Methanothermobacter marburgensis str. Marburg: one gene and its partner. The protein of the gene in region 1 interacts with the protein of each later gene in a pairwise test. Links are inferred from orthologs where the notes say so. Each region holds a gene or a part of one and is shown on either strand. Other genes may lie near its edges.

Region 1 (16,474 bases):
AGTGACCCCGAATACATAGTTGAATACTTCAGCAGGGAATACCGTTCTGTGATGGAGGATATGGGTTACTCCATAGACTGGAGGCGTGAATTCAAGACCACGGACCCCACCTACAGCAGGTTCATACAGTGGCAGATAGGGAAGCTCCGTGACATGGGCCTTGTTAGGAAGGGTGCCCATCCAGTGAAGTACTGCCCTGACTGTGAAAACCCTGTCGGTGACCACGACCTCCTTGAGGGGGAGGGTGTGGCCATAAACCAGCTCACACTCCTCAAGTTCAGAATGGATGATTCATACCTTGTTGCGGCCACCTTCAGGCCCGAAACAATCTACGGTGCAACCAACCTCTGGTTGAACCCGGAGGAGGAGTATGTGAGGGTGCGGACAGGCGGTGAAGAGTGGATAGTAAGCCGTGCATCCCTTGATAACCTCTCCCATCAGAAGCTGGACCTTGAGGTTGAGGGTGACGTGGACCCTGGGGAACTCATTGGAAGGGAAGTTGAAAACCCTGTGACCGGAGAAAATCACCCCATACTTCCAGCCTCATTCGTTGACCCCGAGTACGCCACTGGAGTTGTATTCTCTGTACCTGCCCATGCCCCTGCAGATTTCATAGCCCTTGAGGACCTAAAGAAGAACTCTGAACTGCTTGAAAGGTATGGTCTCGGTGATTTGATTAAGGGCCTCGAGCCCATCAATGTTATCACAGTTGAGGGTTACGGAATGTTCCCTGCCGCAGAGGCAATCCAGAAATTCGGGGTTGAGAGTCAGGAGGATGAACGCCTTGAGGACGCCACAGGGGAACTCTACAAGGTCGAACATGCCAAGGGTGTGATGAGCAGCCACATCCCTGTTTACGGTGGAATGAAGGTTTCAGAGGCCCGTGAGGTCATAGCAGATGAACTGAAGTCTGAGGGCCTGGCCGATGAGATGTACGAGTTTGCAGAGCGTCCTGTGATATGCCGCTGCGGTGGAAGGTGCGTTGTGAGGCTCATGGAGGACCAGTGGTTCATGAAGTACTCCGATGAGGAGTGGAAGGAAGTGGCCCACAGGTGCCTTTCCAGCATGAAGATAATACCCGAGGAGGTGAGGGCCAACTTCCAGTACTACATTGACTGGCTGAATGACTGGGCATGCTCCAGGAGGATAGGTCTCGGTACAAGACTCCCCTGGGATGAGAGGTGGATAATAGAGCCCCTCACCGATTCAACCATCTACATGGCCTACTACACCATCGCCCATAAACTGAGGGGGATGGACCCTGAGAAACTGGATGATGAGTTCTTTGACAGTGTCTTCCTTGGTGAAACCGGAGCGGGGGATGAACTCAGGGAGGAATTCAGCTACTGGTACCCCCTTGACTGGAGGCTATCTGCCAAGGACCTCATAGGCAACCACCTGACATTCCACATATTCCATCACTCCGCCATATTCCCTGAATCCCGCTGGCCCCGTGGTGTTGTTGTATTTGGAATGGGCCTCCTTGAGGGTAACAAGATGTCCTCATCCAAGGGCAACGTGATACTGCTGCGGGATGCAATAGAGAGGCACGGAGCAGATGTTGTGCGCCTGTTCCTCATGTCATCTGCAGAGCCCTGGCAGGACTTTGACTGGAGGGAGAAGGAGGTTATAGGGACCAGGAGGCGCATCGAGTGGTTCAGGGAATTCGGTGAAAGGGTATCTGAGATCTGGGACGGCGAACTGGCCCTGTCTGAGCTTCCTGAATTTGAGCCTGAAAGTTTCGCTGGTAAGTGGATGATCTGCCAGCTAAACCACAGGATAAGAGAGGCCACAGAGGCCCTTGAGTCATTCCAGACCCGTAAGGCAGTGCAGGAGGCACTATATCTCCTCAAAAAGGATGTGGACCACTACATGGCACGTGTTGATGGCCGTGTGGACGTGGAGGTTAAAATGGTGCTTGCACATGTTCTGAGCGCCTGGATAAGGCTCATGGCACCATTCACTCCCTACACAGCCGAGGAGATGTGGGAGAGATACGGTGGTGAGGGTTTCGTATCAGAGGCCCCATGGCCCGGGTTCAGGGAGGAAGCCATAAGCAGGGAGGTCCAGGTTGCAGAGGAGATGGTCCAGAACACCGTCAGGGATATTCAGGAGATCATGAAGATACTGGACGCCCGACCTGAGAGGGTGCACCTCTACATATCGCCACCCTGGAAGTGGGATGTCCTGAGAATAGCATCTGAGGTTGGAAAGCCGGATATGGGTGCCATAATGGGGCGGGTTTCAGCCTCCAAAGTCCACAGCAACATGAAGGAGGTCTCAGAATTCGTGAGGAGGATCCTCCGGGATGCAGGTAAATCTGAGGTTGTTGAGGTGGACGAGTACAGTGTACTGGTTGATGCCAGTGACTACATAAAATCAGAGGTGGGGGCCGATGTGGTGATCCACCGTGATGCGGACTACGACCCTGAAAACAAGGCCAAAAATGCTGTTCCCCTTAAACCCGCAATATACCTTGAGACATGAGGTTAAAGGGGACATTTTGTTTTTTTGTTTATTCAGTACCTGGCCCTTTATTGAAAAAATTAATATAATGGCTTGGGGATTATAACGCTTATTTTATCAGATGCTGGCTTTCATTGGATATCTGAAGATTCAACCCTGTTTTCAAGTGTTCCCACACCCTCAACGGTGGCCCTTACGGTGTCTCCTGGTTTCATCTCTCCGACGCCGGGTGGTGTGCCGGTTGCAATGATATCTCCGGGCTCCAGTGTCATGATCTCTGATATGAACTCAACCAGTTCCTGGACGGTGAATATCATGTTTGATGTGCTGGATGACTGCCTGAGTACTCCATTGAGTTCAAGGGATATGTCGAGGTTGCTGGGTCTGATATCAGTTTCTATGAATGGCCCTATGGGGCAGAAGGTGTCAAAGCTTTTTGCACGGGTCCACTGGCCGTCACGCCTCTGGAGGTCCCTTGCAGTTACATCATTGAGGACCGTGTAGCCTGCTATGAATTCATCCGCCTCCTCTGAATCAACGCACCTCACCCTTTCTGATATAACCGCTGCAAGTTCAACCTCATGGTCAACCTCCGAGGACATTGCAGGGTAGACTATTGCATCTCCATGGCCTATGACCGCTGTTGGTGGCTTGAGGAATATGACGGGTTCATCAGGTATGTCCATTCCAAGTTCAGCTGCGTGGTCCCTGTAGTTGAGACCCACACATATGACCTTTGAGGGTGAAACCGGTGGGAGGATCTTCACGTCCCCCATATTATGTTCCGAGATAACCTCAGGGTCTTCAAGGAGGTAGTGATCACTTTCAACCTGAAATACCTTCTCTCCATCTGTAAAGCCGCAGAGAACCCTTCCGCCATCTGAAAACCGGAGGAACTTCATTGATAACACCTCAGGGGATTATCCTCTCAATTGGCACAACCAGTATGTCCCTTGCCCCCACGGACTTGAGCCTGTTCACCAGGTTGAAGACCTCCTTCTCATCCACAACCGCGTGGACAGCCACAACACCGTTATCCGATAGAACCTCAGAGACCGTGGGTCCTGTCATCCCTGGCATGAGTGCCCTCACACGATCCAGGTTTTCCCGGTCTATGTTCAGCATTACGAGCCTACGGCCCTCTGCATCTATAACTCCCCGTATACCTGTTCTGAGCTCCTCTATCAGCTGCCCCTTGCGTCTGTAACTTTCAGGGTTTGCTATGAGTTTCACTGAACTCTCAAGGAGTGTGTCAATGACCTTGAGGTGGTTCATCCGGAGTGTGGTGCCGGTGCTGCTGAGGTCAGTTATGAGGTCCGCCACCCCTATGAAGGGTGCTATCTCTGTGGAACCTGTGAGTTCAACTATCTCGGCCCCTATGTTCCTTTTCCTGACGTAGTCCTCTGTTATTCTGGGAAACTCTGTTGCTATGACCGCACCGTCGGGTATGTCCTCTGGTTTATCGATGGGGGAGTCCTCAGGTGCTGCCAGGACCAGGCTGGCCCTCCCATAGTTGAGGTCCTCAAGGATTTCAACCTCACTCCCCCTCTCCACTATGAGGTCGTACCCTGTGATACCAAGGTCAGCCGCCCCATCTGCAACGAATTCGGGTATATCGGCTGCCCTGCTGAACATGACATCGATCTGGGGGTGCTGCGTCTTTGAAAATAGCTTCCTGTTAATTGTATCCTTCAGCCCCACACCTGCATTTTCAAGTAGCCTTATTGCAGGTTCGCTTATCCTTCCCTTTGAGGGAACCGCTATTCTTATCTTCATTCAATCCCTCGATGACTCAAATATTTACTGTGAATGCCGTACACATCAGTATCTCATCTGCAGAATCACATCACTTATATCTCTTTTTAAGGAACCTATATAATAGCTTTAGATTCATCCCAGATTATAAGTTAAAACTTATAAGTTATAAGGTGATCCTATGGAGAATGAGAGCATACTGATACATGGCGCCCAGGTCCTCGACGCAGCAGGCCCCCGCAGGGGATCGGTTCTGATTGAGGGTAACACCATAGAGGAGGTTTCAGACGCCCTGAGTCCCGGTGACGCTGACACCGTCATTGATGGCCACGGAAAACTCCTAATCCCGGGTCTTGTGAATACACACACCCACCTCTCAATGACACTGTTCAGGGGTATGGCAGATGACCTCCCCCTTGACAGGTGGCTGAATGACCACATATGGCCAGCCGAGGCCCACCTCAACGGGGAGTACTGCCATGCAGGGGCACTCCTTGGATGTGTGGAGATGATAAGGTCAGGTACAACAGCCTTCAATGACATGTACTTCTACATGGATGACGTGGCCCGTGCAGTGGATGAGGCTGGACTGAGATGCGTTCTAAGTCACGGGATGATAGACCTTGGGGATGATGATAAAATGCGGGCTGAAATCAGGGAGAGCCTCAGGATAATCCGTGAATGCCACGGAATGGCAGATGGACGCATAAAGGTTGCCCTTGGGCCCCACAGCCCCTACACCTGCTCAGAGGAACTCCTCCGAGAAACCGCTCGACTGGCAGCTGAACACGGTGTTGGTATCCATATCCACGTATCTGAAACAGAAAATGAGGTCAGGGAGGTCTCAGAGGCCCACGGAATGTCCCCTGTTGAGTACCTGGATTCGACAGGTGTCCTTGGGCCGGGGACCGTGGCAGCCCACTGCGTCTGGCTGAAAGAAAATGAAATGGAGATCCTCTCAGAGAGAGGGGTGAAGGTCTCACACAACCCCTCAAGCAATATGAAACTGGCATCAGGCATCTCACCTGTACCTGAACTCATGGGGCGGGGCGTCAACGTCTCCATCGGGACAGACGGGGCCGCCTCAAACAATAACCTGGATATGTTTGAGGAGATGAAGACCGCCTCGCTGCTCCAGAAGGTCAGCCTCCATGACCCGACGGCACTCCCGGCAATGGATGTATTCCGGATGGCGACAGTGAATGGTGCCAAGGCCCTGGGAGTCAATTCTGGCCTCATAGAGGAGGGCGGGTTGGCGGATATTGTGGTCTTAAACACCCGCAGACCCCACCTCACACCCTGGAGGAAGCCGGCCTCACACCTCGTCTACTCTGCCAGTGGCGCGGATGTTGATACGGTGATATGTGACGGGAGGATTCTGCTACTGGAGGGTGAATTGAAGGTGCTGGACGAGGAATACGTCATGGAACTTGCAGAGGGTGCTGCAGAGGAGCTTACCTCAAAACAGTAGGTTGGGAAGATGATCGCACTATTCGACATCGACAAAACCCTCATACACCGCTCAGAGGTCCATGAAGAGGCATTCAGCTATGCTTTCAGGGAGGTCTACGGTGTTGAGGCCACCGTTGACCTCATAGACTACCATGGAAAAACAGACCCAGCAATAGCCAGGGAGGTCCTCAGCCTCCTGGGCCTGGAATCAGGGGATATAGATGATGGGATGGACGACTTCCTCCATGAACTCGTAGTTTATGTGGGAAAAAACATCCGGTACGATGATATAAGGCTCATAGATGGTGTTATGGGGTTCCTTGAGGCTCTAAGATCCAGCAGTGCCTGCATGGGAGTTGTCACAGGTAACCTGGAGGATATAGCCTTCATGAAGCTTGAGAGGGCTGGAATTGCAGGTTACTTCTCATTCGGGGGCTTTGGGAGTGACAGCAGCATAAGGGAGGAGCTCACAGAAATCGCGGTTAAAAGGGGACTTGAGATGGGGGCCTCAGGAAGAATCGTCCTCTTTGGTGACACACCCTACGATATGATGGCCGGGGCCCATGTGGGTGCCCTTAAGATTGGAATAGCAGCCGGAAGGTACGGGGAGGCAGAGCTCAGACGGGCAGGGGCTGACCATGTCTTCAGAAACTACCGCAGCCCTGAGATAATGGATATAATTACTTGTGAGCAGGTTTAACTTACCTGCTCATCTCCCTATGAACTGAGGCTCCATCTTCCTGTTTAGTAATATGCTCCTTTTCCATTCCGGGCGTGTTTCCGGGAAATCCTCCCGGTAGTGGGATCCCCTGCTCTCCTCCCTTATAAGGGCTGAGCGGGTCACCAGTGAGGCTGTTATGAGCATGTTCTCAAGTTCAAGGGCCTCCAGGAGGTTGCTGTTAAATCCTCCTGTTTCAGGGACATCAAGGTCTCCCAGTTTATCCATCAGCGTGGAAATCCTGGACATGGCAGATTCAAGTGACCTCCGGCTCCTCACAATTGCAACATCACTCCACATCGCCTCGTGGAGTTCATCCCTTATCTCAGCCGGCCTTATGGATCCATCGCGGACCATGTCCTTTATCCTCTGTTCCTCCTCCTCAATGAGTGACCTGACATGTCTCCTGGATGAACTCATGGCGTTTTTTGCAGCCGATATGCCCGCCCTCCTTCCGAATACCTGGGTATCGGCCAGGGCATTTCCTCCGAGCCTGTTGGCACCATGTACGCCTCCTGAAACCTCACCTGCTGCGAAGAGGTTCTTGAGATTGGTCCTGCCCCACTCATCTATCCTTACACCCCCCATGAAGTGGTGTGCTGTGGGTGCAACCTCCATTGGCTCGGACCTTATATCCACGCCCACATCCAGGAACTGGAGTAGCATGGTCTCAAGTTTCTCCTCTATAACCTCATCAGGGAGGTGGCTCACATCGAGGTAGACGCCGCCGTTCTCGGTTCCCCGACCCTCCATTATCTCGGTGTAGATGGCCCTTGCAACCACGTCCCTTGTTGCAAGTTCCCCGCGGGGGTCATAGCGGCCCATGAACCGTTCACCCTCACTGTTGAGGAGTATGCCGCCCTCACCCCTCACGGCCTCCGTCACAAGGACCCCCCTCCGTGACTCAGGGTAGACCATGCCTGTGGGGTGGAACTGGACCTGTTCCATGTCTATGAGGTCAGCCCCCGCCTTCCAGGCGATTGCAAAGCCATCACCACCCTTCTGCATGGTGTTGGAGGTCACAGGGTATATGTGGCCTGCCCCTCCTGATGCCAGTATGGTGGATGAGGCCCTGAAGGCCACGGGCTCTGAATTCATGATGGATACGCCCATGGCGCCAAGGACGCTGCCATCCTCAACAAGGAGTGAGGTTATCATCACCTCATCGATGGTCTCTATGTCCCTCCTTATAACCTCCTCCTTGAGGGCCGTGATCATCTCATGGCCTGTCCTGTCCCCATGGTAGCATGTCCTCCTGTAGGTCTGGCCTCCGAAGGGCCTCTGATCCAGGAGGCCTGACTCCTGGCGGTCAAAGAGTGCGCCATATTCTTCAAGGTCCCTCAGCCTGTCAGGGGCCTCGTCCACAAGTATACGGACAAGTCTGGGGTCGTTGATGAATCCCCCACCCCTCATTGTATCCTCAAAGTGAACATCGGGACTGTCCTCTGGATCAACACATGCGAATGCGGCGTTGTATCCGCCCTCAGCCATTCCTGTGCATCCTGATTTGAATGATAAACCCTTTGAAACTATTATTGGTGTCAGTTTGTGTTCAGAAACCTCAATTGCTGCCCTGCAGCCGGCTCCACCTGAGCCTATTATGAGAACATCACATTCGTAAAGCTCGCTTTCCATGGAGATTATTTTCAACATTCATTATTATAAGGTTTGGCAGTCAATATGTTAAGGTGATGAATATGGGAAGTGAAAGATCACCCTTCCCCCTTGAAGGTGACGATGGGAAAACTGAAGGTGCCTTCACTGGCCAATTTAACAGAAGCATCTCCTGAGGGGTGATAACCCGGCTCATCACACTGATGATCCCGATTACATATACCATAAAGATCACGGGGGTTCCATTTGAAGAAGAAGGATATTGTTAAACTATCAAGGAGGGACTTTGAGAGGGCATGGCTTGAGAGCGGGAAGCTCCTTAAAAAGCCCCACCATGACCTGCAGTATCCACGCCTGAGGTTTGGTGTGGGAAAATCCCACGTCCTCTATGACACCATCTGGATGATAAGGGAGGCCTACCTCCGGCTGGGTTTCAGTGAGATGGTGAACCCGGTATTCATAGACGAGGAACACATATACAGGCAGTTCGGCCCCGAGGCCCCGGCGGTCCTCGACAGGTGCTTCTACCTGGGGGGGCTTCCAAGGCCAGACATAGGCCTTGGCCTTGATAAGATCCGGATGATAGAGGAAATGGGAGTTGAGGTGACAGAGGACAGGATCCAGGGCCTCAAGGAGGTCTTCAGGTCCTACAAGAAGGGTGACATCTCAGGGGACGACCTCGTCCTTGAGGTATCCGGGGCCCTTGAGGTTGAAAGCCATGACGCCCTGAGGATCATCGAGAGGGTGTTCCCTGAGATAAGGGACCTCAAACCAGTTGCAGGTAGGACAACCCTGAGGTCCCATATGACCTCCGGGTGGTTCATATCCCTGCAGAACATACATGACAGGTACCCCCTCCCCCTGAAACTATTCTCAATTGACCGCTGCTTCAGGAGGGAACAGAGGGAGGATTCAAGTCACCTCATGACCTATCACTCAGCCTCATGCGTCGTTGTGGATGATGAGGTTCCCCTCGACGTTGGGAAGGCAGTGGCCGAGGGCCTGCTTGAGCACTTCGGCTTCTCAAGGTTCAAGTTTCTGCCTGATGAGAAGAAATCCAAGTACTACATTCCCGGGACCCAGACAGAGGTCTACGCCTACCACCCGGGCCTCAGGGACTGGGTTGAGATTGCAACCTTCGGGTTATACTCCCCCATAGCACTCTCAATGTACGGTATAGACGAGGAGGTCATGAACCTTGGGGTGGGTGTTGAGCGTGTGGCCATGATACTCAACCAGGTGGATGACGTCCGGGAGATGGTCTACCCCCAGATCCATGGACCCTGGAGGCTCACCGACAGGGACATCGCCGGCATGCTCAGGATAAACCTCCACCCTGTAACCTCAGATGGCAGGATGCTCATGGAGAGGATAATTGAAACCTGGAGGGCCCATGCGGATGCAGAGTCACCCTGCAGCTTTGAGGTTTACAGTGGGGAATTCCTTGGCAGGAGGATCAGGGTGGAGGCAGTTGAGGATGAGGAGAACACACGGCTCCTCGGACCTGCGGTCTGGAACACCATCTACATCCACGATGGCAACATACTGGGTGTTCCGCCCGGGACGGAACTGGACAACGAACTCATAGCCAGCGCCCGGCGGGATGGCCTCAACACAGGGATAACCTACATGGATGCCCTTGCAGCCGAGGCCGCCTACAGGGTGGAGGAGATGGCTGTAAGTGGCGCCGATGAGGTTGAGGTGAGGAGCACGATAGCAAGGTCCCTCTCTGACCTGAACCTCATCCTGGATGATGTGGCCATGAGGTACATAACGAGCAGAAACCGTGAGATAGACCTGAGGGGCCCCCTCTTCTCAACTGTAAGGGGCATGCTGGAGTGAGAGGATGATAATAACCGGAAGGGTCAGTTCAGGTTTCGGTGAGGGCGCATACTTCATGACAAGGGACGTCTACCTTGAACAGTTCAGGGAGAAACTGGGTTTCGAGCCATTCCCAGGCACCCTTAACATAGAAACCGGTAACCCTGAAATCGTCAGAGAACTGCGCCTTAAGGCTGATAAAATACATGGTGGTGGCGGTTTCGGGGATGTGCTCTATGTGAGGGCCGTGCTGAACAATGAGGTTGATGGCGCCCTTCTGTTCCCTGTTAAAACCCATCACAGGGATGTGTGCCTTGAATTTGTTGCCCCTGTAAACCTCAGAAAAACCCTTAAATTAAGAGATGGAGATACTGTTAGCCTAAAGATAATGGATGATGAATCATCAGATTAATTGAGTGATACAACAGAGTCGTGATCATATGATTCAGGAAGCCCTTAAAGCACTCAGAAAGGGAGAAATGGTTCTTGTATTCGACGCGGACAACCGTGAACGGGAAACAGATATGATTGTTGCTGCTGAAAAAACAACCCCTGACCATATCAGGGTCATGAGGAACGATGCAGGTGGCCTCATCTGTGTACCTGTATCCTGGGAGAACTCAGAAAGTCTCGGGATACCCTACATGACCGATATAATGAATGAGGCCTCAGGCCGCTACCCGGTACTCAGCAGGCTCTCACCCCACGATATACCCTACGATGAAAAGTCGGCTTTTTCCATAACAGTGAACCACCGGAGGACATTTACAGGAATAACTGACAATGACAGGGCCCTGACCATAAGGGAGCTTGCAGAGCTCTGTAAAAACAAAAAACACCATGAGTTCGGGGATCTTTTCAGGTCACCGGGCCATGTCACCCTCCTGAGGGCCGCTGATGGCCATGTGACCAGGAGGAGGGGCCACACCGAGATGAGCATAGCACTCATGGAGATGGCTGGACTTGAGGGAGTTGCGGTCTGCTGTGAGATGATGGATGACAGGACCGGTAATGCGCTTTCAACGGATGATGCCATGAAATATGCGGAGGAACACGACCTCATATTCATGAGCGGAGCAGACCTCATTGACTCATACATGGAATTCAGATCTTAGAGGTGTTTCTTATGGATAGGCTGAAGATAGGAATCAGTGGACTTGATGACACAATAGGCGGCTTCCCCATGGGCAGATCCGTCCTCATAACCGGGGAACCAGGATGCGGGAAGACAATCTTTGGATTGCGTTTTGCAATAAGCAGCTGCATGGAGGGATACAACACGGTCTATATCACAGCCGAGGAGGACGCCAACGACCTCCACATCCAGGCAAACTCCTTTGGCTGGAACACCCAGGAACTTGAGGAGAGGGGACTCCTCAATTTCATTGAACTGACCGGTATAAGGGCCAGGATAACAGAGGCCGAGCTCAGCATGGACATGGACCCAATGAAGGGCAACTTCACCAAGATAATACACGACATCCCCCCTGAGGCTGAGGTGGTTGTGATAGACAGTCTGGGGGGCTACACAGCCAAGTTAACAGCATATGAGTTCAGGAACCAGTTTGACCTCCTGGTATATGAGCTCAAGCAGAGGGGTATAACCTCTGTCATAATACTTGACAGCGCAACCTCCAAGGAATTCAATGAACTTGCCCTCTTCTCGGTCTATGGTGCCATAAAGCTCGGCAGGAGGGAGAACCCCTACACAGGTCGAAGGGAGCGTATAATGGACATAGTTAAGATGAGAAGCACCAAAACACCCCTCCAGTTCCTCACCTATGAAATAGGCGGAGAGGAGGGTATAACAATAACAGAGGGGGAGGAGATCCCTGAGGAGGACCTTGAAATTTAACCCCCACCACTATTTTTTGTATCAAATAAAAATTAATCTAATTTTTCCTGAATCTTCTCATTATCTCCTCAAGGTCAGTGTATCCCCTGAATTCTGGTTCTGCTGCTTCAGATATTAGAAGATCCACGTCAAGGTTCTCCTCAACAGCCTCCATGGCCCTCATGCAGAAGTCCTCAAGTTTTATCTCAACCTCGGGGGTGCCGCCCCTCATGCTCATCCTAACCCGGGGCAGAGAAAGGTACCTCCCCCCTGAGGCCCTCTCAAATATATCCATGTCATAGACCCTGTTGAGGATGGCATGGGGGACCTCAACCCCGAGCCTCTCAAGGACACTTATATGGGCTTCCAGGTCAACGGCCGCAGACTCCACCCCGCCCCTGCTGCAGCCGGCCACCATTATAACGGGTATCCCCGCTGCAAGTGCGATTTCGGCCCCGGAGTAGGGCACGGTTTCATTGAGGAGCCCTGTTAATATGCTCATAACACCCTCGATCAGTATTATATCATACCTTCCCCTCACCGATTCCAGGGCATCCTCAAGGTCCATCCAGCCTAGGTGCCCTATCCTTATGGAGGAGTGTTCCTCCATGGGCTCCTTTATGAGGTAGAGGGCCGGTACTATGTCCCTGACATCAGGGCCCACCTTCATGACCCCCACCCTGAGACCTCTCTTCCTGAGGGCCCCTGCAAGGCCGGTGACTATGAAGGTCTTCCCTGCATCCGAGCCCGTGGATGCTATCATGATTGCCGGCGGGGTATTCCTGGTCTCGCTTCCTCTTTCCTCAACGTTTATACCTGTTCCCACGCCTATCTCTGACCTCAGGGTTTTTCTGAGTTCCCTGTTCTTCTCCATTATCCTCTCCCTTGCATCCTCACCGGCGCCCAGAAACTCCAGTATGTTCTCCACAAGGGCGGGGTTCTCATCCAGTGCCCCGTGGACCATGGTGCCTGCGACGTTTCCATCGTCACTGCAGACACCCGAGGTTACCTCAAGCCTCCTGTCCCTGTAATCGGCCCTCCTTATTATGGAGCGCATTATCTCAGGAGCGTCCCCCCTTATCTCACCGTAGGTGTGGCAGTGAAAACCGGTTACCCTCTCACCGGTTAAACCTGAGGTGAGGAATGACTCCCCGGTGACAAGGGCCTCCACACGGTCGTTGCTTATCATGGGGTGGAATGATACATTCAGGAGCCCCAGACCCTCCCTGTATATGGGGCAGGGCGATTTTCTCCCTATATCCGTCCTCTCTGCCAGTGCCTGGAACCCTGAGCAGATGCCGAGGACAAATTTTCCCTCGGCAGCCATTTTCCTTATCTCTGATCCAAGGTCCTCTGATAGACTCCCTGACTCAACTATGCTCCCACCGGGTATTATGATGCCATCCAGGACCCTGTGGGCCCTCTCACCATTTACGAGGCCATTCTCCTTAACCAGGTCGGTGGGTAGAAATCCGAAATCCTCAAAGGCCGGTACAGAGCCCCTCAGGTATGCGAGTCCAATCCTCATGTAAACTCACTCTAAAGGGAGGCTATACCCCTCATTGCAGAGAGTATCATTCCATCGTCCCCTGGCTTTGCCTGGAGCTGCAGGCCCACAGGGACCCCATCAACGTCGCCTGCAGGCATGCTTGCAGCGGGGATACCTGCAAGGTTGGCTATGACCGTGAGTACATCGTATGCATACATCTCCATTGGTTCAAGTTCCTCTCCAAGCCTGTGGGGGAGTTTCGGGACTGTGGGGCCCAGTATGATGTCCACGTCCTTCAGGAGACCCTCTATCTCCCTCCTTATGAGTGACCTTGCCTGGAGGGCCCTCCTGTAGTATTTACCAGATAGTTCCTTCTGGCTGATGTAGGAGCCCATGTGTATCCTCCTGAGCACCTCAGGGCCGCATACGTCCTCTATCCTGTGGCCATACTTCCTGCCATCGTACTTCCTTGTGGCTGAGAAGAACTCAACATAGTTTATGAGGTAATAGGTTGGGAGGCAGAGGTCGATGTAGCCAAAATCAAGTTCCACTATCTCAGCCCCCTCATCCCCTATCAGGTCAAGTTTCCTCTGGATGGCAGCATCTATTGAGTCATCGGTGACCTCAAGGAACTCCTTCACGACACCGAAGCGAATATCCTTGAGTTCCCGATCCACGCCGAGTTCCTGGTCCTCTGCAATGGTTGTTGGGTCGGTGGGGTCCTGGCCTGATATCACCTCAAGGGTCAGCTGAAGGCCGGATACGTCAGCTGCAAGGGGCCCTATCTGGTCGAAGCTCATGGCAAGGTCAAGGAGCCCCTGCCTTGAAACCAGCCCATAGGTCGGCTTGAACCCCATGACACCACAGTGAGAGGCCGGGTTCCTTATGGATCCCCCTGTATCTGATCCCAGTGCAATGTCGCACATCCCGGCTGCAACGGCAGCGGCGCTTCCCCCACTGGAACCACCGGGTATCCTTCCAGGTGCAGAGGGGTTGTCTGTGGGGCCGAAGAATGAGGTCTCTGTTGAACTTCCAGCTGCGAATTCGTCCATATTGGTCATGCCGATTATTATCCCATCCTCTTCCTTTATGCGCCTTATGACGGTTGCATCGTAGCTTCCAGTGTAGTTCTCAAGGGTCCTGGATGCTGCGGATACCGTGAATCCCTCCACGTTGATGTTGCTCTTAACACCTATAACCAGACCTGCGAGTTTACCTGTCCTCTCCCCCGAGGCTATCCTTGAGTCTATCTCCTCAGCCCTCTGGAAGGCCTCCTCCTCCCTGACCTCTATAAATGCGTTTACGTCATCATTTTTTGCCCTTATTGTCCTGATGAACCTTTCAAGGTTCTCTGATGCGGTCATGCCATGATCCTTAATCATTTCAACCTTATCCATGATTTCCATTTCCAAACACCCGTATCCTATCATTGAGTAAACCTATTATCCTGAAGAGCTGCATTTGAGGGCCCCTGGCTTTCCATGATGGTTATCCTGAGGTATCTGCAGGTGCCCGGTCACCCTATTATCTGGGTTTAATTTCATTTTCAACATTAATAAATGTGAAGATGACCAAGATCTAGGATATGGAATGGATGGAAAGGGTGAAGTGATGGAGAAAACCATTATACTCAAAAAAAGTGATGTTGAGGGTCTTCTGACCATGGATGACTGTCTGAAGGCTGTTGAGAACGCCTTTGTCCAGGATGCCCTTGGCCGTGTCCAGATGCCCCCCAAGATGTACCTATTCTTCAGGAAACACGATGGGGACCTCAGGGTGATGCCCTCCTACCTTGAGGAACTTGAAATGGCGGGTGTTAAGTGCGTGAATGTCCACCCCTCAAATCCCCGTGAACATTCCCTCCCAACGGTCATGGCTGTCATAGAGCTTGTCGACCCAAGGACCGGGTTCCCCCTTGCACTCATGGATGGAACATATATAACCGATATGAGGACCGGGGCAGCCGGCGGGGTCTCCGTGAAGTACCTTGCAGATCGGGAGGCCTCAACACTGGGGATGGTGGGTGCCGGGAGACAGGCCTGGACACAGCTGATGGCCATCAGCAGGGTCGCAGACCTTGAGGAGGCCTGCGTTTACTGCAGGACACCTTCCCAGCGAGAAAAATTCGCAAGGAAGGCCTCTGAGGTCTATGGGTTCAGGGTCAAACCTGCCCTGGATATCAGGGAGGCTGTGGAGGGGAGGGACATAGTTGTAACTGCCACCCCCTCAAGGAAGCCCCTGGTGAAGGCTGACTGGATAACACCCGGGACCCACATATGTGCCATGGGGGCAGATGCCCCTGGAAAGCAGGAACTGGACCCCCTCATACTCAAAAAGGGGAGGGTCTTCTATGACAGCTGGGAACAGGCATCCCACAGCGGAGAGATAAACGTACCCCTCAGTGAGGGCCTTATCACAGAAGAGGACCTCCAGGGGACAATAGGGGATGTAATAACAGGTAAAATTGAGGGTAGAAGATCAGGTAAGGATATAACAGTATTTGATTCAACCGGACTCTCCCTGCAGGACGTTACAACAGCCTGGATGGTCTATGAGAGGGCTGCTGAGTCAGGCAAGGGCCTGGAGGTTGACCTGCAGGGGTGAGAAAAGATACTGCAAAACTCTGATCCGCGGGGTTTGGTCCTTCACTGCCCCCAGGAAAAGATGCTATATAGGATGGTGAACACAGTTAGTTACCGGAGCTGTGATATCATGTACCCCACCAGGACATCAATGCATGAACTCCTCGTAAGGATGGACCATGTGTTTGAGAGGATAAGGATACTCGGGAGGACCCGGGCCCTCAGGAAGGATGAGATAGAGGAGATTGATCGTCACCTCACTGAGATCATGAAGATACTTAACAGGTACAATTAGGCTGAAAGAATGCTCAGTGTCATCCTATTTACCGTAACATCCTTCATAATAGGCCTCTCAGGGGCAATGGCCCCTGGCCCCCTTCTCACTGTCACGGTCTCGGACTCCATTCAGGGGGGTTTCAGGGCAGGGCCCCTCCTTGTCACAGGCCACATCCTGGGTGAGGCCATCCTGGTTGTCCTGATATTCATGGGTATGGGCTACCTCCTCTCATCAGAGTCCGCATCCTCATTCATTGGGATTGCAGGTGGCTCCGTCCTCATCTGGACCGGCATCAGGGGTCTGAGGTCCGGGGACGAATCATCCGGGGATATTCCAGCAGGGGGATCTGTCCTCAGGGGAGCTGTGATAAGTTTTTCCAACCCCTACTTCTTTATATGGTGGGGTGCTGTTGGGGCCGCCCTCATGTACAGTGGACTTGAACTTGCAGGTGCTGCTGGACTTGCAG
Region 2 (12,508 bases), 1.3 Mb from region 1 along the record:
TTGAATTTGGGGATGAGGTTCCAGTTGATGATTTCAGCGGGATATACGTGACTGATGTGCTGGGTGCCCACACAGCAAACCCTATCTCAGGTGACTTCTCGGTTGAGGCCAACAACGCCTTCCTTATGGAGGGTGGCGAATTCACGCCGGTGAAGAAGGCAATGCTCTCTGGTAACATATTCGACCTTATGAAGAACGTCTCATCCACAGACCTTGAGAGAAGGCAGATTGGAGACTTTGTAACAGCACCCCTCATTGTTGAGGGAATCCATGTAACAGGTTAAAATGTCACTTAAAGATGCTCTTGGCCACTACCTTGAGGTGAGGGACGGAAGGAAGGATGCAAGATTTCTTGAGGCAAAGGCCACTCCAGCATCATTCAACAGGGAGTCAGATACCAGTGAACTCTGGCGGGAACATGAAAGAATAGAGCAGGGCTTTGAGTGTTCGGGGGAGTGCAGAAGATCATTCCTTGATCTTAAAATTGAAATTGCAGAGAGGATGCTCAGGAAATGTTCACTGTGCCACTGGAGATGCGGTGTTGATCGTAACCTGAACCCTGGAAGATGCGGTGTCACATCACCCAGGGTTGCATCGGAGTTCCTGCACTACGGCGAAGAGGCGCCGCTGGTGCCCAGTCACACGATCTTCTTCTCGGGCTGCACAATGAACTGTGTCTTCTGCCAGAACTGGGACATATCACAGAACCCATCTGTGGGTGTCAGCATCCCTGAGGACCGACTCGCGGCCCTCATAGAGGAGCGGAGGCGGAGGGGTTCAGCCAACGTCAACTTCGTTGGGGGAGACCCAACCCCTGCACTACCCTACATTCTATGTGTCCTCCGGCGAATATCCATCAGCGTACCGGTGGTATGGAACAGCAACATGTACCTCTCACAGGAATCCATGAGGCTCCTGAGCGGTATCGTGGACCTCTACCTCACCGACTTCAAATTTGGCAACAGTGACTGTGCATTGAAACTTGCCGGCGTAGGGAACTACTTTGAGGTCGTATCAGAGAATCACCTCAGAATAAGGGGAGAAGATATGATAATAAGGCACCTGGTGATTCCAGGGCACATTGAGTGCTGCACAAAACCCATCATATCATGGGTCGCAGATAACCTTGGGAAGGATACCGTAATGAACATCATGGGCCAGTACAGGCCCCTCTACAGGGCATCATGGTACCCTGAACTGAACCGTTATCCATCCCGTGAGGAACTTGAAGAGGCGAGGCGATGGGCTCTGAGGGAGGGTATTGAAAATCTTATCTGAGGATAGTTGAGGTGAGCCATGTGAAGATTTTAATAACAGGAAGGCCTGGAAGCGGGAAGAGCACCCTTATTGAGAGAATAAAGGATTACCTGGAACTTTCGGGTCTTTCTACTGGGGGCATATTCACCCCGGAGGTGAGGGAGGGTTCATCAAGGGTTGGCTTTGAGGTTGTGGATATAAAATCAGGTAGAAGGGGTCTTCTTGCCTCGGTGGATAGCAGGGGGCCGCGGGTTGGAAGGTACGGTGTGAACGTTGAGGTTATTGATGAAATCGCTGTTCCAGCGATAATGAGGGCGCTGAAAGAGGACGACTGTGTCCTGATAGATGAGATAGCCCCAATGGAACTTAAGAGTGAGGGGTTCAGGAGGGCTGTGGAGGAGGCGCTGGATTCAGAAGTTCCTGTGGTTGCAGCGGTCCACAGAAAACTTGTTCAAAGTATAAGAAAGAGGGGTGACATAAGAGTATTTGTTGTGGCTCCTGAGAGCCGTGATCATGTTTATCGGAGGATCATTGATTTACTGGGTGATTGATTATGGAATGCGCTGATTATGGTATTACAAGGGCACTTGAGAGGGACAACCTCAACCTCAACCCCCTCCAGAGGGGCGGTGTTTTACCTGCAGCCGCCAGGAAGGCCCTCTATGAATTTGGGGATGGCTACAGTGTCTGTGATTACTGCGCTGGAAGACTGGACCAGGTTACAAGGCCGGCTGTGAACAGTTTCCTTGATGACCTTGCAGATTTCATAGACGCCGATGCTGTCAGGACTGTTCACGGGGCAAGGGAGGGTAAATTTGCGGTGATGCACGCCCTCTGCGAGGCTGGTGACACCATCGTTGCAGATGGAAACGCACACTACACAACACACCTCGCTGCAGAGAGAAACAACCTTGAGATTGTTGAGGTCCCATCAACAGGATACCCTGACTATGAGATAAAACCTGAGGCCTACAGGGAGGTCCTTGAGGATGTCGCTGACAGGGTTGATGTTAAACTTGCAGTTCTAACACATGTGGATGGTAATTACGGTAACCTCACCGATGCAGAGGAGGTAGCCAGGATATGCAGAAAGATGGGTGTCCCACTTCTCCTGAACTGCGCCTATTCCATGGGGCGCCTCCCTGTTAAACTCAGAGAAATCGGAGCGGACTTTGTTGTTGGAAGCGGGCACAAGAGCATGGCGGCCTCTGGACCGATAGGTGTTCTTGGGATGAGGTCTGAATGGGAGGACACCCTTCTCAGAAGGTCAGGGAGGCATGAGAAGAAGGAGATTGAGATGCTGGGCTGCACATCACGTGGAGCACCACTTGCCACCCTCATGGCTTCCCTTCCACACGTTGTGGAGAGGGTTTCCAGGTGGGACGATGAGATTAAAAAAACCCGGAAACTTGTCTCTGAACTCGAGGAAATGGGGGGTATAAGGCAGATTGGTAAGAGGCCCAAGGAACACGACCTTGTGAGGTTTGAAACCCCCGTATTCCACGATATCGCATCTTCACATCCCAGGAAGGGGTTCTTCCTCTACGAGGAACTTAAGAAGAGGAGGATTGTGGGTATAAGAAGGGGTCAGACCAAGTGGTTCAAGTGCAGTGTCTATGGGATGACAGATGGGCAGGTTCAGTATGTCATTGACTCCTTCAGGGAGATCATCGAAAAAAACAGGAATTAAATTTTTGTCATGGGAAATGGGGTTAAATCATGAACTTAAGAAGAACAGGAATTGAATCAATAAAACAGGGAATTTACCTATAGTATAACAGGGAACTGTATTTCCCTTACCTTTTCATGGTATATCTCCCGTGGCGCCCCTATTATGTCAATTCCGTTCTCCTCTGTGTAAGCTATGAGCTCCTCATAGGCTTCATTCCGGTTTTCAGTGTATTCTTTAAATATGACGGTGTGTTCGGGGATCGTAACAATTTTAATGTCACCGGCACCCTCTGATTCGCCCTTTATGGGTATTCCGGCATCATACCGGCCATCATCCTTGAGGGGGCTTGTGTAGAATATCACCACCGGGTCACCTGCTATTTCAAGGTCCTCTGATGAGATGAATTCCATCACATCTTCAATGATTTCACCGGTTTTGCTTAAGGGTCCGCTGAAGGTTATAAGCGCCAGTTTCTCATCACTTAATGTCTTTTTTCCTATCATTGAATCACCTTCACTTATTTACCCAACCACCAGTATGGGGGTTTCTGCAGATTTAAGAACCTTACGCGTTATGCTTCCTGATATTATGCGGTCGAGGCCGTGTTTACCTGAACTGCCCATGACGACCAGGTCCACATCCTCATCCTCCATTGTCTCGAGGATAACCTCTGCAGGGTTGCCCTCAAGTATCTGGGTATCTAGTTTGCACTCCTTCATCCTACCATTTTCCTGCATTGATGAAAATTCGTCCTTGAGGATGGATATTGCCTTCTCTGACTGTTTTCTGAGTATCCTTTCAATGCGCCTGCTGATATCCTCATCCCAGACCTTCCTGTAGGATGTGTCAACTACACTTATCCCGAGGATATCTGCACCGCTCATCTCTGCAATTCTGAATGCGTGTTCTGTTGCCTTCCTGGCGTCATCTGAGCCATCTGTGGGTATCAGTATTCTCCGGTACACCATCAGACACCTTCACCTATGAGTTTTATGGAGTCATCTGCCGAGTTCTGGAGTGCTATGCTGAACCCGGGCTCTGCACCTATAACAAGGGTTTCCTTCCCGTTCTCCTTTGCTATGTTTATTAGGGGGAGGAAATCTGCATTACGGGTCATCAGTGCAACCACATCAATGTGGGGGTTATGTATGAGTTCAAAGGCCTCCACTGCAAGCTGGACATCCACGTCCCCTGCGACTATCATGGGAGAAAAGCCCTGGTTTACAACTGCCTCGATGAGTTTATCTGAGGCGTACTGATTGAGGAGGACCTTACCCACCCTGAGGTTTCCCCTGTCAACCAGAAGGTTCTTAACAAAGTCAAGGTCTGAGCAGAATTCCTTTCTGAGCATGTTTGGACCATCCACAAGGAGTCCAAGATTCTTTTTATCTTCCTGGCTGTTGTCTATTATCACGAAGTTAGCTTCATCATCCATATTCATTCTTTTCCTCACGCATATCGTTACTTTAAATACAGATTGTATCTAAAACCTTATATAGTTATTTATGTTGTGGCTGCTATTCATGAGTCTCCGCTTTCTGGCTTCTGATTTTTCAGGGCCGATTCAAGGAATATCTCAAGGTCCCTCCAGAATCTGTCCCTACCGATTTTTCGAGCCTCAAGAACCATCCTTGATGTGAGGTCGAGGTTGAGGGAATTTATGGCCAGTGTATGTATGTATATGGATAGCTCAACTGGGTCGAGGTCACTGCGAATGCTGCCGTCCTTCATACCCTCTATGATTGCCTCAACCATGAGTCTCCACATCCCTGTACGGAGATCCACTATCTCCCTTGCATCCTCAGTTTCGCTCATCTCAAATCTTTCTGTGCCACTGTAGCAGTATATCCTGAAGTAGTCAGGGTGTTCCTTTGAGAATCTGTAAAGGGCGTCCACCATGGCCTTAACCTTGCCGTAACCGTCTGTTTCAAGTTCTGAACATTCTGAGTACATCTTGTGGAGTATTCTTACACCGTAGAGGTTAACGGCGAAGAAAAGGGCCTCCTTATTTTTGAAGTAATAGTAGAGGAGTGCCTTGTTTACCTCCGCCCTTTCTGCTATTTCATCCATGGTCACATTGTCGTAGCCCCTCTCGAAGAATGCCTTCTCAGCAGCCCTTATTATCTGCATCTGTCTTTTCTGCCTTTCACGTTCTCTCCTGGAAGTCGGGGCCATCTTGATTCACCTTTTCTGTATCTGTAGGATATCTGTTCTGCGGGTTTAAAAGACTTTTACCGGAAGATTTATATATTTTTAACTACAAGTTAAACTTTAACCAGAAGTTAAAAATTAACTGATGGTTAAAGAGGTGTTTGTAATGGTTGACAAGAAGGTTGACAAGAAACCGGTACCCGAGGACTGGCCCCACATAGTTGGGGACTATGTGGTTGGTGATGCCGAAAGTCCGGTTGCGGTTGTCACCCTCGGGTCCCACATGGAAGATGAGCCTGTAAGGGCAGGCGCAGCGATTTCAGGTCCACTGCACACAGAGAACCTTGGAATAGAGAAGGTCGTTGGTAATGTAATTGCAAACCCCAACCTCAGATTCCTTCTTGTATGCGGTGCGGAGGTCATGGGTCACATCACTGGTCAGACCATGAAGGCCCTCCACAGCAATGGGGTTGATGGAGAAACCGGGAGGATAATCGGGGCCACCGGTGCCATCCCCTACATAGAGAACATGCCTGATGAGGCCATAGAGAGGTTCCGAAGGCAGGTGGAACTTGTTGACATGGTAGATGTTGAGGATCCCGCTGCAATAAGAGAAAGAATAGGGGAGTGTGTGGTGCATGACTCAGGGGCAATTGATGAGGAGCCCCTCATTTTAAGGCCTTCTGAGGATCTGAATAAAAATAAACCCGATGAAAACACCTGATTACTTTTTTTAAGGGTCCAGACCGCCACTCTAATGGCGGTCTCTTCCTCCTATATTTTAAATTCTTATTCTACGCCGGGACTGGGATTTGAACCCAGGCGGAGCATGGCTCCACAAGATTTCCAGTCTTGCGCCTTACCTGGCTAGGCTATCCCGGCAGAATAAGTTATTAGTTTTAGAAAAAGGTTTTTAAGCGCCGGGACTGGGATTTGAACCCAGGCGGAGCATGGCTCCACAAGATTTCCAGTCTTGCGCCTTACCTGGCTAGGCTATCCCGGCAGAATAAGTTATTAGTTTTAGAAAAAGGTTTTTAAGCGCCGGGACTGGGATTTGAACCCAGGCGGAGAGAATCTCCACGGGATCTCAAGTCCCGCGCCTTACCTGGCTAGGCTATCCCGGCAGCATCAGATAAAAGAGATTGATAAACTCTTATTTATATAGTTTTTGGTCCATGAATTTGGTTATAGGGGTTTGCACCCCAGTTAACTCTTGAGTTCTATTTCTATGCTGACGTTGTCAGGTACATTGACCTTCATGACCTGACGCATTGCCCTTTCATCGGCCTCTATACCCACAAGTCTCTTGTGGATCCTCATCTCCCATTTCTCCCAGGTTGCGGTTCCCTCACCATCAGGTGATTTCCTTGTTGGGACAACAAGCCTCTTGGTTGGGAGGGGTATTGGGCCTGACATGTCCACGCCTGTCCTCTCAGCGATCTTCTTCAGCTGGTCACAGACGTATGCCAGTTTTTCAGGGTCTGTCCCTGTGAGTTTAATCCTTGCTTTGTGCATCTGAATCCTCCTTTAAAAAAGGGAAGGGATGGGGTTTATTTTGCTGGTACAAGGTCTATACACATTCCAGCAGCCACTGTCTGTCCCATGTCCCTTATGGCGAACCTTCCCATGTGTGGGATGTCCTTTATCTTTTCAATGACCAGTGGCTTGGTTGGTTTGACCTTCACGACAGCAGCGTTACCTGTTTTGAGGAAGTCAGGGTTTTCCTCTTCAACCTGACCTGTTGCAGGGTTCATTTTCTGCACAAGTTCAAGGAATGTGCAGGCAACCTGTGCTGTGTGGCAGTGGAATACAGGTGTGTAACCGACTGTTATGACACCAGGGTGCTGAAGAACGACGATCTGTGCTGTGAACTCCTTGGCAACCTTTGGTGGGTTGTCCAGGTGTCCTGCAACGTCTCCCCTTCTGATGTCGTTTTTACCGACACCCCTTACGTTGAAACCTATGTTGTCACCGGGCTCTGCCTGGTCGATCATCTCGTGGTGCATCTCGATGGACTTGACCTCTCCACTGACACCTGCTGGTTCAAATATGACGTTTTCACCCTTCTTGAGTGTACCTGTCTCCACACGTCCAACAGGAACTGTACCCACACCTGTGATGGAGTAGACGTCCTGTATGGGTATCCTCAGTGGAAGGTCCACAGGTTTTTCAGGTGCTTCAAGTTCGTCTAGTGCTTCAACGAGTGTTTTACCCTTGTACCATGCTGTGTTGTCGCTCTTGGTTGTTATGTTGTCACCCTCGAAGGCTGAGAGTGGTATGAATTCAACGTCGCTTGGCTTGTAACCAACTGTTTTGATGAGGGCTGCAACCTCATCCTTGAGGGCGTTGAATTTTTCTTCGTCGTAGTTAACGAGGTCCATCTTGTTGATGGCCACTATGAGCTGGTTTATACCCAGTGTCCTTGATAGGAAGACGTGCTCCTTGGTCTGGGGCATTACACCGTCGTCAACTGCCACCACAAGGACTGCGGCGTCTGCCTGGGATGCACCTGTAATCATGTTCTTAACGAAGTCACGGTGTCCAGGGCAGTCCACGATGGTGAACTCATACTTGTCTGTTTCGAATTTTGCGTGTGCAAGGTCGATTGTAACTCCCCTTTCCCTTTCTTCGGAGAGCCTGTCCATGACGAACCTGAACTTGTCCTCACCGTCAGCCAGCTGCTGCTCGGCGATTGCCCCTGCCTGGAGGAGCAGGTGTCCCACTAGTGTGGATTTTCCGTGGTCTACGTGTCCAATAAACGCCAGGTTCATGTGTTCTTTTTCTTTAGCCATATTATACCTCCATATGTGATGATTTAGCCTGATCTAGATTCAACACCTACACGTGTTGTTTGTCTAAGGTAATTTCCTATATTCCTTTTAATTATATAAGTTTAATGGGGTTAACCCAGGTAGTGGTCTGCCCTGTATGGCTCAGGACTTAGACCCTTCCTGGTCCTCACTTCCCTTATTATCGCGTGCTGCAGTTCATTTGGCAGCTTCTCGAATCCAGCGTTCTCTGTTGACCAGAGACATCTTCCCTCGGTGGCTGACCTGATATCACCTGCGAATCCGAACATCTCTGCCACAGGCACCACGGATTCAACGGTTACCATGTCACCCTCCTGGGTCATGTTGACGATCTGCCCGCGCCTGTTCTGTATTTCACGGGTTGCGCTTCCCATGTAGTCCTGGGGCACGTTGATGAACACCTTCTGTATGGGTTCAAGCACTGTGGGCTCGGCAGACATCATGGCACCGAATATACCCTTCCTTATGGCGGGTAAAACCTGGGCCGGACCCCTGTGGACTGCGTCCTCGTGGATCTTGGCGTCCATGAGCTTTATCTTAACACCCATAACCTTTTCCTTGGCGATGGGGCCGTTGTCCATTGCACTTTCGAAACCATCAAGGAGGAGTTCCTTTATCTCGTCGAGGTACTGGATACCACGGGTCATGTTGATGAAGAGGTTCTTCTCATAGACGTCCCAGACCCTTCTGGCCTCTTCTTTGTCCATACCTGCCTCTATGAAGTCTTTAGAGGCTTCTTTACCCTTGACGCGGCCCTCTTTTATCTTACCTTCCTGTATCGCCTGCATCACTGATTCTTCGACGGGTTCAATTTCTATGTAGAATCTGTTGTGCTTGTTGGGCGATTTACCCTCAACCGGGCCTGCGGTTCCTGAAACCGTTTCCCTGTACACCACTATGGGCTCTGAGGTCTCTATCTCAACACCCTTCTCGTTTATCCTGTAGGCTATGATCTCAAGGTGAAGTTCACCCATACCTGATATGAGGTGCTCACCGGTCTCCTCGTTGATCTCAACCCTTACCGTTGGGTCCTCCTTACCAACCTGTCTGAGGACCTCTATGAGTTTTGGAAGGTCCTTTGTATTCTTGGCCTCAACCGCAACTGTAACCACAGGTTCTGATATGTGCTCGAGGCCCTCGAAGGCCTTTATCTTCCTTCCTGTGTCACAGATGGTTTCACCTGCAACAGCATTTTTGGCACCGGTTATTGCGACTATGTTACCTGCAGGAACCTTGTCGGTGTTGACCCTCTCGGGTCCCATGTAGACACCGACCTGCTGGACACGTGCCTTGCTGTGTGAACCAACAAGGAAGACCTCGCTTCCCTTCTCTATTGTACCACCGTAGACACGTCCGGTTGCAACTTCCCCTGCATGTTTGTCTATACTGACATCTGTAACCATAACCGCAAGGGGACCGTCAGGGTCTGTTTTGAGCATGGCCTGTCCTTCCTCGCTTTCAAGGTCCCCTGACCATATGATGGGCACCCTGTATGCCTGGGACTTGGCAGGGCTTGGGAGGTGCTCAACCACCATTCCCAGGAGCACCTGGTGGAGGGGTACCTTCTGGGCGAGTTCCTTCTGGTTGTCATCCGTACAGTACTGGTAGATGTCGTTGAAGTTTATACCTGTCTCCTGCATTATAGGGACGTTTATGGCCCAGTTGTGGTATGCTGAACCGAAGGCAACGCTTCCATCCTCCACACGGACCTGCCATTTTTCCCTGAATTCCTCAGGGGCCATGTTCTTGATGAGTTTGTTTGCGTTGGCAATGATCTTTATGAACCTCTCCTGGAGCTCACTGGCGTCCAGTTTGAGTTCATTTATGAGCCTGTCAACCTTGTTGATGAAGAGGACGGGTCTAACGTTTTCCTTGAGGGCCTGTCTGAGCACGGTTTCTGTCTGGGGCATTATACCCTCAACTGCGCATACGACAACAACGGCACCGTCCACAGCCCTCATGGCCCTTGTAACGTCACCCCCGAAGTCCACGTGACCCGGGGTGTCTATGAGGTTGATGAGGTATTCTTCTCCGTCATAGGAGTGGACCATTGAAACGTTTGCAGCGTCAATGGTTATCCCCCTTGCCTGTTCCTGTTCGTCGAAGTCAAGGAAACGCTGATCCCCTGCCAGTTCGGCGGAGATCATCCCTGCACCAGCCAGGAGGTTGTCTGAGAGGGTTGTTTTACCATGGTCTATGTGCGCCACTATACCGATGTTACGGATGTATTCCGGCTGGTACATGAGCTCCTTAATCTTGCTAATCATTTTTGCACGTCTGCTCACTAAAACCACCTGTAAGTTTAATGTGCGGATCTGGCTATCCTTTCTTTCTCTTCCTTCTTCTGGATTGCGAAGCTTCTGGTGTCGTACTCTGCAGCCAGCATTATCTCGTTTGCCAGGCACTCCTCTATGGATTTCTTGTTCTTGAATGCCGCCTGCATTGCACCCTTGGTTATGAATCCGAGGGACAGGTCCACCCTTCTCTGTGGGGATATGTCAACCGCAACCTGGTAACCTATACCACCGTACTTGATCCTTGTGGTCTCCTCCCGTGGGGAGGTGTTTTCAACGGCCTTTACAAGGATCTGGACCGGGTTCTCCTTGGTCCTCCGGTTTATGATTTCAAAGGCCTCCTTCACTATCTTGTAGGCCTTGTTCTTTTTACCTGAGTTCCTCTCGGTCCTCATAACCTTGTTTATCAGTCTCTCAACTATTGAAACCTTTGATTTTGCAAACTGCCTCTTAACGTGTCTTCCCATTGTATGGGGAACCAGGATACTGTCAAGGCATATGTACTTTGCAAGGCCCATATCCTCAACCTTGACTTCCTCAAGTTCCCATTTATCAAAAACTAAACTCATAAGGATTACCTCACAGGTTTTTCTATTTTCCCTTTAACCATTTCCTGCAGGGAAACATTGTTGACCTTTGTAACCTTCCACCTGACACCGGGAATATCACCCATGGACCTTCCTGATGGTCCACCAATACCCTCAACAACGACCTCATCGTGTTCATCAATAAAACCAATAGCGCCGTCTCCAGGTGCGAAGGCTGTGATCTGTTTACCGTTTTTGATTAACTGGACCCTCACACATTTTCTTATTGCTGAGTTTGGCTGTTTTGCCTCTATACCCACCTTCTCAATCACTATACCCCTTGCCTGGGGTGCGCCTTCAAGTGGGTCGGCCTTAACATCAAGGCGGAGTGATCTCCTCTTGTAGTGGGTGTCCTTCCATCTGAATTTCTGCCTCTTGCTTTTGAGTTTTTTTGCTGCGAATAATCCTGGCAAATAAGATTCCTCCTATAAGATTTATTTTATTATAATATTGCTTATGTTGTGCTGTCTTCTGGCCAGTAACCTGGCCCTCTCAATGTTCTGTCCGCCGCGTCCAATGGCGATTCTCTTATTCTTTGGATCGGTTTCCACTGTGGCTATCTTTTCACCGTTTTCCTTCTGGAGTATCCTGATGCTCCTTATCTTGGCGGGCGCCATGAGGTTCTTTATGAACTCCACGGGGTCACTGGAGTGTTCGATTACCTCAACACCCTTGTCGAGCGCCTTCTGAACCTTGGCCACTGTACTTCCCTTTTTACCGATGGCAAGGCCCATATCACCCTTTTTCACAAGGAATGTTACCTTGCCGTTTTCGTCATCCACAATGCAGTCCTTCACCATTGCACCGGTCATGCTCTCAAAGAGTGCAATGTATCTTATCTCGTTTGTGGTAAATTTGATGGTCACAGCAACCTACCCCACCATTTCCAGTATTGTTGAATCACCCGGATCCTGGATTAAGAGCGCCCCCACTGTGAAGGGTTTACCGCAGACAGATCCCAGTTCAACGCTGGTGCCCTCATGGGTGTAAACCGGAATATCTGATAGCTCTGCATAGTATTCTATGTCCTCTCTGAGGTCCTCTGGAATGTTACTGGCCATTACCACCAGCTTACCCTTACCCAGTTTGAGGCCCTGAATTGTCCTCTTTGATCCAAGGATAACATTACCAGTATCTACAGCGACTCGTATTCCTCTATCTATGTCCATCTACTGCCTCCTATTTTCTTTCTTTCATCACAACACTAACGGAACCTGTACCCAGGGGTATAGGCTGTCCTATAATAATGTTCTCTATGATACCAGTGAGGTGATCCACCTCTCCCCTGATACTTGCTCTCAGAAGGTGCTTACCTGTTTCCTCAAAAGAAGCCCTTGCAAGAACGCTTGCCTTTTCACCGCTTATACCATGTCTTCCAATGGATTTAACAGAACCATCAGCAGTCATCATATCTGCAACAAGCATTATGTGACGTATGTCCACTGTGAGACCCTGCTCCTCCATGGTTCTCTTTGCTTCGTGTATTATTGCGTTTCTCGCTGCTTCTATGCCCAGAACGGTTTCTATTTCGTGTATGTCGTTTGTCGTCGTCCGGACCTTATCCACACCCTCTTCTTTAAGAACAGCTCCAAGGTTTGAACCCTCTGTATGGATTACCCATTCATCATCCTCTTTACGGATAACCACCTTTCCTATATTTTTAACCCCGCTTATCTGGAGTTTCCTCACCTTATCAGCCAGTAACCTGAGCTCCCTTATGGTGGGTTTCTGGGGTTC

Evidence for each region.
Region 2: the proteins of sepS (region 1) and pscS interact in binary tests that used the Methanocaldococcus jannaschii proteins (3 or more experiments, as listed by UniProt). The link is inferred for Methanothermobacter marburgensis str. Marburg from one-to-one orthologs.

The regions. Positions count from the first base shown.
Region 1 is NC_014408.1:76,216-92,689, reverse strand. What follows is about bases 7,576-10,549. They hold sepS (O-phosphoserine--tRNA ligase), read left to right. Parts: upstream 7,576-8,251; coding sequence 8,252-9,847; downstream 9,848-10,549. Other genes in these bases: ribB (3,4-dihydroxy-2-butanone-4-phosphate synthase), read left to right, coding at 10,267-10,549; MTBMA_RS00420 (DUF120 domain-containing protein), read left to right, coding at 9,852-10,238; tfrA (fumarate reductase (CoM/CoB) subunit TfrA), read right to left, coding at 7,576-8,026. Also shown: leuS (leucine--tRNA ligase), read left to right, coding at 1-2,487; MTBMA_RS00450 (fumarylacetoacetate hydrolase family protein), read right to left, coding at 2,598-3,368; hisG (ATP phosphoribosyltransferase), read right to left, coding at 3,379-4,242; MTBMA_RS00440 (amidohydrolase family protein), read left to right, coding at 4,403-5,692; MTBMA_RS00435 (HAD family hydrolase), read left to right, coding at 5,702-6,373; more of tfrA, read right to left, coding at 6,383-7,575; more of ribB, read left to right, coding at 10,550-10,941; MTBMA_RS00410 (ATPase domain-containing protein), read left to right, coding at 10,953-11,681; MTBMA_RS00405 (AAA family ATPase), read right to left, coding at 11,719-13,188; Asp-tRNA(Asn)/Glu-tRNA(Gln) amidotransferase subunit GatA, read right to left, coding at 13,200-14,555; ala (alanine dehydrogenase), read left to right, coding at 14,761-15,753; MTBMA_RS09045 (hypothetical protein), read left to right, coding at 15,826-16,026; MTBMA_RS00390 (LysE family transporter), read left to right, coding at 16,036-16,474. UniProt on the Methanocaldococcus jannaschii protein: Catalyzes the attachment of O-phosphoserine (Sep) to tRNA(Cys).
Region 2 is NC_014408.1:1,325,829-1,338,336, reverse strand. Bases 914-3,878 are described here. They hold pscS (O-phospho-L-seryl-tRNA:Cys-tRNA synthase), read left to right. Parts: upstream 914-1,810; coding sequence 1,811-2,947; downstream 2,948-3,878. Other genes in these bases: MTBMA_RS07095 (universal stress protein), read right to left, coding at 3,451-3,878; MTBMA_RS07100 (transcriptional regulator), read right to left, coding at 3,025-3,432; MTBMA_RS07110 (NTPase), read left to right, coding at 1,299-1,808; MTBMA_RS07115 (radical SAM protein), read left to right, coding at 914-1,278. Also shown: MTBMA_RS07120 (TldD/PmbA family protein), read left to right, coding at 1-284; more of MTBMA_RS07115, read left to right, coding at 286-913; more of MTBMA_RS07095, read right to left, coding at 3,879-3,897; MTBMA_RS07090 (TIGR00288 family NYN domain-containing protein), read right to left, coding at 3,897-4,370; MTBMA_RS07085 (TetR/AcrR family transcriptional regulator), read right to left, coding at 4,451-5,104; mtrA (tetrahydromethanopterin S-methyltransferase subunit A), read left to right, coding at 5,247-5,804; rpsJ (30S ribosomal protein S10), read right to left, coding at 6,287-6,595; tuf (translation elongation factor EF-1 subunit alpha), read right to left, coding at 6,631-7,872; MTBMA_RS07050 (elongation factor EF-2), read right to left, coding at 7,983-10,175; rpsG (30S ribosomal protein S7), read right to left, coding at 10,193-10,753; MTBMA_RS07040 (30S ribosomal protein S12), read right to left, coding at 10,759-11,184; MTBMA_RS07035 (NusA-like transcription termination signal-binding factor), read right to left, coding at 11,206-11,637; MTBMA_RS07030 (50S ribosomal protein L30e), read right to left, coding at 11,644-11,940; rpoA2 (DNA-directed RNA polymerase subunit A''), read right to left, coding at 11,951-12,508. UniProt on the Methanocaldococcus jannaschii protein: Converts O-phospho-L-seryl-tRNA(Cys) (Sep-tRNA(Cys)) to L-cysteinyl-tRNA(Cys) (Cys-tRNA(Cys)).